3 regions of the Streptomyces sp. NPDC006610 genome follow, and region 1 is predicted to be linked to each of the others. Evidence: predicted binding sites of a transcription regulator. Region 1 holds the regulator's gene; each other region holds the start of a gene.
The links. Region 1 encodes HrcA, which represses chaperone genes, less so after heat shock. Its sites were predicted from a motif close to TTNGCACTCNGNNNNNCNGAGTGCNAA; they were not measured.

Region 1 (3,273 bases):
GCGACACGCCGAAACGCGCCGCCAGGGCGTCCCGCTGGCGCCGGACGAACGCCGCGTCCACCGGCGCCCCGTGACCGGGCACGTACACCGCGTCCTCGCCCCCGAGGTCCAGCAGCCGGTCCAGCGCGGCCGGCCAGCGCGACGGCACCGCGTCCGGGCCGGCCTGCGGCTCGCCGGACTCCTCGACCAGGTCGCCGCAGAAGACGACCTCCGGGTCGCCCGGCACCAGCACCGCCAGATCGTGGGCGGTGTGCCCGGGGCCGACGTTCGCCAGCAGCACCTGGCGGCCGGGGCCCAGGTCCAGCGTCCACTCGCCGCTGACCAGATGGGCCGGCGCGGTCAGACCGTCCGCCGCCTCCCGGGCCGTCTCCGCGTCCAGGCCGTTGCGCACGGCGTCCGCCCGCAGCTCCTCCCGCCCGCGGGGCGAGGTGAGCGCCGCGTCCACGCCCACCGCGCCGTACACCTGCGCGCCCGCGACCGCCGCCGCCCCGAAGACATGGTCGAAGTGCGGGTGGGTCAGCGCGAGATGGGTCACACGGTGGCCGGCGACCTCCCGCGCCCGCGCGCCCAGCATCGCCCCCTCCGCGAGCCCCGACCCCGCGTCGATCAGCAGCGCGGCGCCCTTCCCGAGCACCAGCCCGGCCGTGCAGTCCCACCCGGGCAGACGCCGCCGGCCGACCCCGGCCGCCACCCGCTCCCACCCCGCCTCTTCCCAAGTCACCGTCATACGGCGACGCTAGCCTCACGTCCCCGACGGCACGACCCCGGCGGGACCGGCCTTGCCCGGGGCGTACCCGGCAGCCGTACACTGGGCCGGGTAAGGCTGGCACTCGCGTGCGCAGAGTGCCAGGGGGAGCGTCAAGGGGCGAACCGCTGGAGGTGTGCGCGAATGCTCAGTGAACGAAGGCTGCAGGTCCTGCGCGCCATCGTCCAGGACTACGTCGGAACCGAGGAGCCGGTCGGCTCCAAGGCCCTCACCGAACGGCACAGCCTCGGCGTCTCCCCGGCCACCGTCCGCAACGACATGGCGGCCCTGGAGGACGAGGGGTACATCGCGCAGCCGCACACCAGCGCCGGGCGCATCCCCACGGACAAGGGCTACCGCCTCTTCGTCGACAAGCTGGCCGAGGTCAAGCCGCTGACCGCGCCCGAGCGGCGCGCGATCCAGAACTTCCTCGACGGCGCCGTCGACCTCGACGACGTGGTGGCGCGCACGGTGCGGCTGCTGGCGCAGCTCACCCGGCAGGTCGCGGTGGTGCAGTACCCGTCGCTCACGCGGTCGACGGTGCGCCATGTCGAGCTGCTGTCGCTGGCGCCCGCGCGTGTGATGCTGGTGCTGATCACGGACACCGGCCGGGTCGAGCAGCGGGTGATCGACTGCCCGGCGCCGTTCGGCGAGGCGTCCCTGGCGGACCTGCGGGCGCGGCTGAACAGCCGCGTCGCGGGGCGCCGGTTCACGGACGTGCCGCAGCTGGTGCAGGATCTGCCGGAGGCCTTCGAGAAGGAGGACCGCGGCACGGTCCAGACGGTGCTCTCCACCCTGCTGGAGACGCTGGTGGAGCGGACCGAGGAGCGGCTGATGATCGGCGGCACCGCCAATCTCACCCGCTTCGGACATGACTTCCCCCTCACCATCCGGCCCGTGCTGGAGGCGCTGGAGGAGCAGGTCGTCCTCCTCAAGTTGCTTGGCGAGGCGAAGGATTCGGGCATGACCGTGCGCATCGGGCACGAGAACGCCCACGAGGGACTCACCTCCACGTCGGTGGTGTCGGTGGGCTACGGTTCGGGCGGCGAGGCAGTCGCCAAGCTCGGCGTGGTCGGACCGACCCGCATGGATTACCCGGGAACGATGGGAGCGGTACGAGCGGTGGCACGGTACGTCGGACAGATCCTGGCGGAGTCGTAAGTGGCCACGGACTATTACGCCGTTCTCGGCGTGCGCCGCGACGCGTCGCAGGAAGAGATCAAGAAGGCCTTCCGCAGGCTCGCGCGCGAGCTGCACCCTGACGTCAACCCCGATCCGAAGACGCAGGAGCGGTTCAAGGAGATCAACGCCGCCTACGAGGTGCTCTCGGACCCGCAGAAGAAGCAGGTCTACGACCTCGGCGGCGACCCCCTCTCGCAGGGCGGCGGCGCCGGAGCGGGCGGCTTCGGCGCGGGCGGCTTCGGGAACTTCTCGGACATCATGGACGCGTTCTTCGGCACGGCGTCGCAGCGCGGGCCGCGCTCGCGCACCCGCCGGGGCCAGGACGCGATGATCCGGATCGAGGTGGAGCTGGACGAGGCCGCCTTCGGCACCACCAAGGACCTCCAGGTCGACACGGCCGTCGTGTGCGCCACCTGCAGCGGCGAGGGCGCGGCGCCCGGGACCGCGGCGCAGACGTGCGACATGTGCCGGGGCCGGGGCGAGGTCTCCCAGGTCACGCGCTCGTTCCTGGGTCAGGTCATGACCTCCCGGCCGTGCCCGCAGTGCCAGGGCTTCGGCACCGTCGTGCCGAACCCGTGCCCGGAGTGCGCCGGCGACGGACGCGTCCGCTCCCGCCGCACGCTGACCGTGAAGATCCCGGCCGGCGTCGACAACGGCACCCGGATCCAGCTCGCGGGCGAGGGCGAGGTCGGCCCCGGCGGCGGCCCGGCCGGCGACCTGTACGTCGAGATCCACGAGCTGCCGCACCCGACCTTCCAGCGGCGCGGCGACGACCTGCACTGCACGGTCACGATCCCCATGACGGCGGCGGCCCTCGGCACCAAGGTGCCGCTGGAGACGCTGGACGGCATGGAGGAGGTCGACATCCGGCCCGGCACCCAGTCCGGCCAGTCGATCCCGCTGCACGGCCGCGGCGTCACCCATCTGCGCGGCGGCGGCCGGGGCGACCTGATCGTCCACGTCGAGGTGCAGACCCCCAACAAACTCGACCCGGACCAGGAGCGCCTCCTGCGCGAACTGGCCAAACTGCGGGGTGAGGAACGCCCGCAGGGCCAGTTTCAGCCGGGGCAACAAGGGCTTTTCTCTCGGCTGAAGGATGCGTTCAACGGGCGGTGACGGGGTCGGCGGCGGTCGTCGGGCAGCGTCGGCCGGCTGGGGGGGCGGGGCTGCCGGGGGTCCGGGGGCCGTCCCCCGGGTGGGCACGGTCGGCCGGGGCGACAAGGGCTTTTCCCTCGGCTGAAGGATGCGTTCGACGGGCGGTGAACCCACCGGCCGCCCACCGGCCGCGGGCCGCGTGACGGTGGCCCGTGCCAAGGCCAGGCCCGATTCGGTGCCGTCGGGAGGAC
Region 2 (3,273 bases), on a different contig from region 1:
TCACCGCGACCATCCGGCCGAGCCTGGAGTCGTTCCGCGCGGCCGGCCTCGCCTGATCCGCCGGTCCGCCGCCCCCTTCCGCATCCGCGTACGCCAGCCACCCCGACCGGAGGTCACCGAGCCATGAGCGTCACCGTCCGCATCCCCACCATCCTGCGCACCTACACGGGCGGGAAGGCCGAGGTCGCCGCCGAGGGGGCCACCCTCGGCGAGGTCATCGCCGACCTGGAGAAGAACCACACGGGCATCGCCGCCCGCGTCCTGGACGACCAGGGCAAGCTGCGCCGCTTCGTCAACGTGTACGTCAACGACGACGACGTCCGTTTTGAACAGGGTCTGGACACCGCCACCCCGGACGGCGCGGGCGTGTCGATCATCCCCGCCGTCGCCGGCGGCTGAACACCGGACGTCCGTTGAATGGCCCCCTCCCCAAGAGAAGCGGAGGGGGCCATTCAATGTGATTGAGCACGGTAGAGTTGGGGAACGCGCCCCCTTTCACCTTGCCGGGCGCATATGTGGAACGCTGCGCTTCCGTCGAGAAGTAGCCAAAGTGTGCGATCCTTTTCGGCCATCCTGGCCTTTTCCGCGGTCCGGCTTGCCCTGAAGTCTGGCGGATTTTCCGTAAATTCCCGACCGCTCGCGCCCAGATTTCTCGTCCGACTGACCTGTTGCAGACGGCAGTTGGACAGATACATTCGGCCGCGGTCGACGCGTTCCGGCGCACGCCCCCAGCCATTGGGGGGTGAGATCTGACCCGGGTCCGCGAAGTGTGGATCTGTGCAAGGGCCAGTAATAGGGGAGTTAGGCATGGCTCAGGGCACCGTCAAGTGGTTCAACGCGGAGAAGGGGTACGGCTTCATCGCGGTCGACGGTGGTGCGGACGTCTTCGTCCACTACAGCGCGATCCAGATGGACGGGTACCGGACCCTCGAAGAGGGCCAGCGAGTCGAGTTCGAGATCTCGCAGGGTCAGAAGGGCCCGCAGGCCGACATGGTCCGCGTCACTGCCTGAAACGCGCGACCGACCACCGCAGGCGAAGGTCTTTCTCCGAAGGGCCCGCATCCCCAGGGGTGCGGGCCCTTCGGCTGTCCGGGCCCGCGTCCCCGGCCGTCCGGGCCCGCCTCCGGGTCCGCCTCCGGCCGTCCGGCCCCACGCCTCTGGCCGTCCGGGCCCGCGCCTCTGGCTGTCCGGGCCCGCGCCTCCGGCCTCCGGGTCCGCCTCCGGCCTCCGGGTCCGTCGCCTTCGGCCGTCCGCGGATCCGCCGCTTCCGGCGGTCGGGACCCGCGCTTCCGGCTGTCCGGACCCACGCCTCCGGGTGGCCGGATGCCGGGAGGCGCTTGCACTCACCACACCCGAGTGCTAATCATTGGCGTTAGCACTCTGAAGGTGAGAGTGACAAAGAAGGACCGGGTCGGTGAGGCCCGCGGGCCAGGTGGGGCAAGGAACCACGGGGCCGGCGAGCCGTCCGTCGCGGGCGCGGGCGCGGTCCGAAGGAATCACCCCCAGTCCTGGAGGGACCACTTCACATGGCCAAGATCATCGCGTTCGACGAGGAGGCGCGGCGCGGCCTCGAGCGCGGCATGAACCAGCTCGCGGACGCCGTGAAGGTGACGCTCGGCCCCAAGGGCCGCAACGTCGTCCTCGAGAAGAAGTGGGGCGCCCCCACGATCACCAACGATGGTGTCTCCATCGCCAAGGAGATCGAGCTCGAGGACCCGTACGAGAAGATCGGCGCCGAGCTGGTCAAGGAAGTCGCCAAGAAGACGGACGACGTCGCCGGCGACGGTACGACCACGGCGACCGTGCTGGCCCAGGCCCTGGTGCGCGAGGGTCTGCGCAACGTCGCGGCCGGCGCCAACCCGATGGCCCTGAAGCGCGGCATCGAGAAGGCCGTCGAGGCCGTCTCCGCCGCCCTGCTCGACCAGGCCAAGGAGGTCGAGACCAAGGAGCAGATCGCCTCCACGGCCTCCATCTCCGCCGCCGACACCCAGATCGGCGAGCTGATCGCCGAGGCGATGGACAAGGTCGGCAAGGAAGGCGTCATCACGGTCGAGGAGTCGCAGACCTTCGGTCTGGAGCTCGAGCTCACCGAGGGCATGCGCTTCGACAAGGGCTACATCTCGGCGTACTTCGCCACCGACATGGAGCGGATGGAGGCCTCGCTCGAGGACCCCTACATCCTCATCGCCAACTCCAAGATCTCCAACGTCAAGGACCTGCTCCCGCTCCTGGAGAAGGTCATGCAGTCGGGCAAGCCGCTGCTGATCATCGCCGAGGACGTCGAGGGCGAGGCCCTGTCGACCCTGGTCGTCAACAAGATCCGCGGCACCTTCAAGTCCGTCGCCGTCAAGGCCCCGGGCTTCGGCGACCGCCGCAAGGCCATGCTCGGCGACATCGCCATCCTCACGGGCGGCGAGGTCATCTCCGAGGAGGTCGGCCTCAAGCTGGAGAACGCGACCCTGGACCTCCTGGGCCGCGCCCGCAAGGTCGTCATCACCAAGGACGAGACCACCATCGTGGACGGCGCCGGCTCCGCGGAGCAGGTCCAGGGCCGCGTGAACCAGATCCGCGCCGAGATCGAGAACAGCGACTCGGACTACGACCGCGAGAAGCTGCAGGAGCGCCTGGCGAAGCTCGCCGGCGGTGTCGCGGTCATCAAGGCCGGCGCCGCCACCGAGGTGGAGCTCAAGGAGCGCAAGCACCGCATCGAGGACGCCGTGCGCAACGCCAAGGCGGCCGTCGAGGAGGGCATCGTCGCCGGTGGTGGCGTGGCCCTGCTCCAGGCCTCCCAGGTGTTCGAGAAGCTGGAGCTCGAGGGCGACGAGGCCACCGGTGCCGCCGCCGTCAAGCTGGCGCTCGAGGCCCCGCTGAAGCAGATCGCCGTCAACGCCGGCCTCGAGGGCGGCGTCGTGGTGGAGAAGGTCCGCAACCTCACCCCGGGCCACGGCCTGAACGCCGCGACCGGTGAGTACGTCGACCTGGTCGCCGAAGGCATCATCGACCCGGCGAAGGTGACCCGTTCCGCGCTGCAGAACGCCGCCTCCATCGCCGCGCTGTTCCTCACCACCGAGGCCGTCATCGCCGACAAGCCGGAGAAGGCCGCCGCGCCGGCCGGCGGCGGCATGCCGGGCGGTGACATGGACTTCTGATCCTTCCGAGGATCGGTACCGTCCTTCCGTGCCGTGGGCGGCACTCCCCGTACGACGGGGGGGTGCCGCCCACGCGCGTTTCCGCGGCGGCCAGGTGCGGGTCCGTCTGCCTTCTCCGGCTCCC
Region 3 (3,273 bases), on a different contig from region 1:
GGCCTCGTCGCCGGTCTTGCCGAGGTTGCCCTCGAGGATCTTGACGGCGTGGACCAGCGCGGAACCGCCACCGGAGACGATGCCCTCCTCGACCGCGGCGCGGGTCGCGGAGATGGCGTCCTCCAGACGGTGCTTCTTCTCCTTCAGCTCCACCTCGGTGGCGGCGCCGACCTTGATCACGCACACGCCGCCGGCCAGCTTCGCGAGGCGCTCCTGGAGCTTCTCGCGGTCCCAGTCGGAGTCGGTGTTCTCGATCTCGGCCTTGATCTGCGCGACGCGGCCCTGCACGTCCTCGGACTTGCCGGCGCCGTCGACGATCGTGGTGTCGTCCTTGGTGACGGTGACGCGGCGGGCGGTGCCGAGCACGTCCAGACCGACCTGGTCGAGCTTGAGGCCGACCTCCTCGGAGATGACCGTGGCGCCGGTGAGGACCGCCATGTCCTGCAGCATCGCCTTGCGGCGGTCGCCGAAGCCGGGGGCCTTGACGGCGGTGGCGTTGAAGGTGCCGCGGATCTTGTTCACCACGAGGGTGGAGAGGGCCTCGCCCTCGACGTCCTCGGCGATGATCAGCAGCGGCTTGGAGGCGTTCGTCTGGATGATCTTCTCCAGCAGCGGCAGGAGGTCCGCGATGGCGGAGATCTTGCCCTGGTGGATGAGGATGTACGGCTCGTCGAGGACGGCCTCCATGCGCTCCTGGTCCGTCACGAAGTACGGCGACAGGTAGCCCTTGTCGAAGGCCATGCCCTCGGTGAAGTCCAGCTCCAGACCGAAGGTGTTGGACTCCTCGACGGTGATGACGCCGTCCTTGCCGACCTTGTCCATCGCCTCGGCGATCAGCTCGCCGACCTGCTGGTCCTGGGCGGACAGCGCGGCCACGGCGGCGATGTCGGACTTCTCGTCGATCGGGCGGGCCGAGGCGAGCAGGTCGTCCGAGACCGCCTTGACGGCGGCGTCGATGCCCTTCTTCAGGGCGGCCGGGGAGGCGCCCGCGGCGACGTTCTTCAGGCCCTCGCGGACCAGCGCCTGGGCCAGGACCGTGGCGGTGGTGGTGCCGTCGCCCGCGATGTCGTTGGTCTTGGTCGCCACCTCCTTGACGAGCTGGGCGCCGAGGTTCTCGTACGGGTCCTCGATCTCGACCTCGCGGGCGATCGTGACACCGTCGTTGGTGATGGTGGGAGCGCCGAACTTCTTGTCGATGACGACGTTGCGGCCCTTGGGGCCGATCGTCACCTTCACCGTGTCGGCGAGCTTGTTGACGCCGCGCTCGAGGGCGCGACGGGCGTCCTCGTCGAACTTCAGGATCTTCGCCATGGCAGCGGGAGCCCTCTCGGAAAGTCAGGGGTAAAGAAACTGCGCCCCGGGCGCCCGGCTTCTTATGGGTCGCGGGGGGCCAGGGGCGCAGCTGGAAGCAAAGGTGCCTCGGGTGGTGCCGGGTGAACTACTTCTCGATGATCGCGAGCACGTCGCGGGCCGAGAGGACGAGGTACTCCTCGCCGTTGTACTTCACCTCGGTGCCGCCGTACTTGCTGTAGAGCACGACGTCGCCGACGGAGACGTCGAGCGGAAGGCGGTTGCCGTCCTCGAAGCGGCCCGGGCCCACGGCCAGGACGACGCCCTCCTGGGGCTTCTCCTTGGCGGTGTCCGGAATGACCAGGCCAGAGGCCGTGGTCTGCTCGGCGTCCAGCGGCTGGACCACAATGCGGTCCTCGAGCGGCTTGATGGCAACCTTGGAGCTGGCGGTCGTCACGATCCGACCTCCCCCTTCGGAGATCTCACGGGGTTAACTGTCTGAGGTGGCGACCAGGTCGATCCGTCGTCGCGGGTGCCGGACCTGCCCGTCGCGTTGTTGGCACTCTCCTGGGGGGAGTGCCAGACCTGAGACTATGACTGCGGTTAGCACTCGGTCAAGCGGAGTGCCAATGCCGTGCGGCGCGTCGCGGGGTTCCCGGGCGACCGACGGCTTCCCGGGCGCCCTGCGTTCGCGCTCGCGTCGACCCGGAGGCCGCCTTCGGTGTCACCTCACGTAGTCCTCCAGGCGGGCCACCCTCAGCCCCGCCCTCCGGATCTCGCGCAGAAGCGATCTGGTGCGTTCGTGCAGGGGCGGGGACGCGGCGTCCGCCGACGGGAGGGTGACGACGTCGCCGGGGCGGAGGCGGGCCGGGGCGGAGCGGAAGGCCAGGGTGTCGGACGGCATCGTGGCGCGCCACAGGACGACCGCCGTGATGCCGCAGTCGGCCGCCGCGCGCAGGGTGGTGCGGTCGTAGGCGCCGTGCGGCGGGCGGAAGAGGTGCGGTCGGACGCCGAAGCGGGCGCGGAGTTTGCGTTGCTGGCCGCAGATCTCGGCGCGCTGGCCGGCGTAGGGCAGGCCGCGCAGGGCGGTGTGGTCGAGGGTGTGGTTCTGGAGGGTCGCGCCGACCGCGCGCAGGCGGGCGAAGTGGGCGTAGCCCGGGCCCACGACGCTGTCCGTGAGGAACATGCTGACGGGCAGCCGCAGTTCGCGGACCATGGCGACGAAGCGGGGGTCCTTCTCCGCGCCGTCGTCGTAGGTCAGGAAGACGACCGGATCGCGGGTGGGGACGTGGTCGACCACCGGGGGCAGGCGCCGGTGGCCCGCCGGGTGGTCGCCGCGCGCGGGGCGGCCGTCGGGGGCGACGGGCTGGGTGCAGCCGCACAGGAGGGCCAGGAGCAGCACGGCCGCCCGCCGGCGGTGGCTCACAGGTAGTCCTCCAGGCGGCCCACCGCGTAGCCCTCGGCCGTGACCTTGTCGAGGAAGCGGCGGATCATGTCGGGCATGGTGCCCTTCCAGTCGTCGCGGCCCCGGAAGTGGCTGAGGACGATGTCGCCCGGGCGCAGCCGGCGGTCCCATTCGCGGTAGTCCCAGCGGTCGGCGAAGACCTCCTCGTTCCAGAGGGGGACGTGGGTGATGCCGCAGGACTTGGCGGCGCGCAGGGTGTCCCGGTTGTAGTTGCCGAAGGGCGGGCGGAAGAGGGCGGGGCGCTTGCCGTAGCGCTTCTCGATGACGTCCTGCATGCCGCAGATCTCGCGCTTCTGCTCGGCGTACGACAGTCCGGGCAGGTAGGGGTGGCGCAGGGTGTGGTTGTGCAGGGCGACGCCGCCGGACTGCATCCGCTTGAAGTAGCCGTAGTCCTCCTTGACCAGGTAGTCGCTGAGGAAGGCGCTGTAGGGGACGCGCAGTTCGCGCATCATGCGCAGGAACTCGGGGTCCTTCTCCGCGCCGTCGTCGATGGTGAGGAAGACGACCTTGCGGTCGGT

Region 2: groL (chaperonin GroEL) is a predicted target of HrcA. The motif match lies at 1,337-1,363, and genes of this name have one in related genera.
Region 3: groES (co-chaperone GroES) is a predicted target of HrcA. The motif match lies at 1,894-1,920, and genes of this name have one in related genera.

What each region holds. Positions count from the first base shown of each region.
Region 1 covers NZ_JBEXOP010000005.1:188,803-192,075, reverse strand. Annotated here, with positions in the region: gene ABZY13_RS06440 (MBL fold metallo-hydrolase) at 1-727, opposite strand, end outside; gene hrcA (heat-inducible transcriptional repressor HrcA) at 890-1,906, shown strand; gene dnaJ (molecular chaperone DnaJ) at 1,907-3,043, shown strand.
Region 2 covers NZ_JBEXOP010000012.1:63,138-66,410, forward strand. Annotated here, with positions in the region: gene thrC (threonine synthase) at 1-56, shown strand, start outside; gene ABZY13_RS12465 (ubiquitin-like small modifier protein 1) at 124-399, shown strand; gene ABZY13_RS12470 (cold-shock protein) at 808-1,011, shown strand; gene groL (chaperonin GroEL) at 1,527-3,149, shown strand.
Region 3 covers NZ_JBEXOP010000004.1:112,505-115,777, forward strand. Annotated here, with positions in the region: gene groL (chaperonin GroEL) at 1-1,311, opposite strand, end outside; gene groES (co-chaperone GroES) at 1,439-1,747, opposite strand; gene ABZY13_RS04895 (polysaccharide deacetylase family protein) at 2,015-2,716, opposite strand; gene ABZY13_RS04900 (polysaccharide deacetylase family protein) at 2,713-3,273, opposite strand, start outside.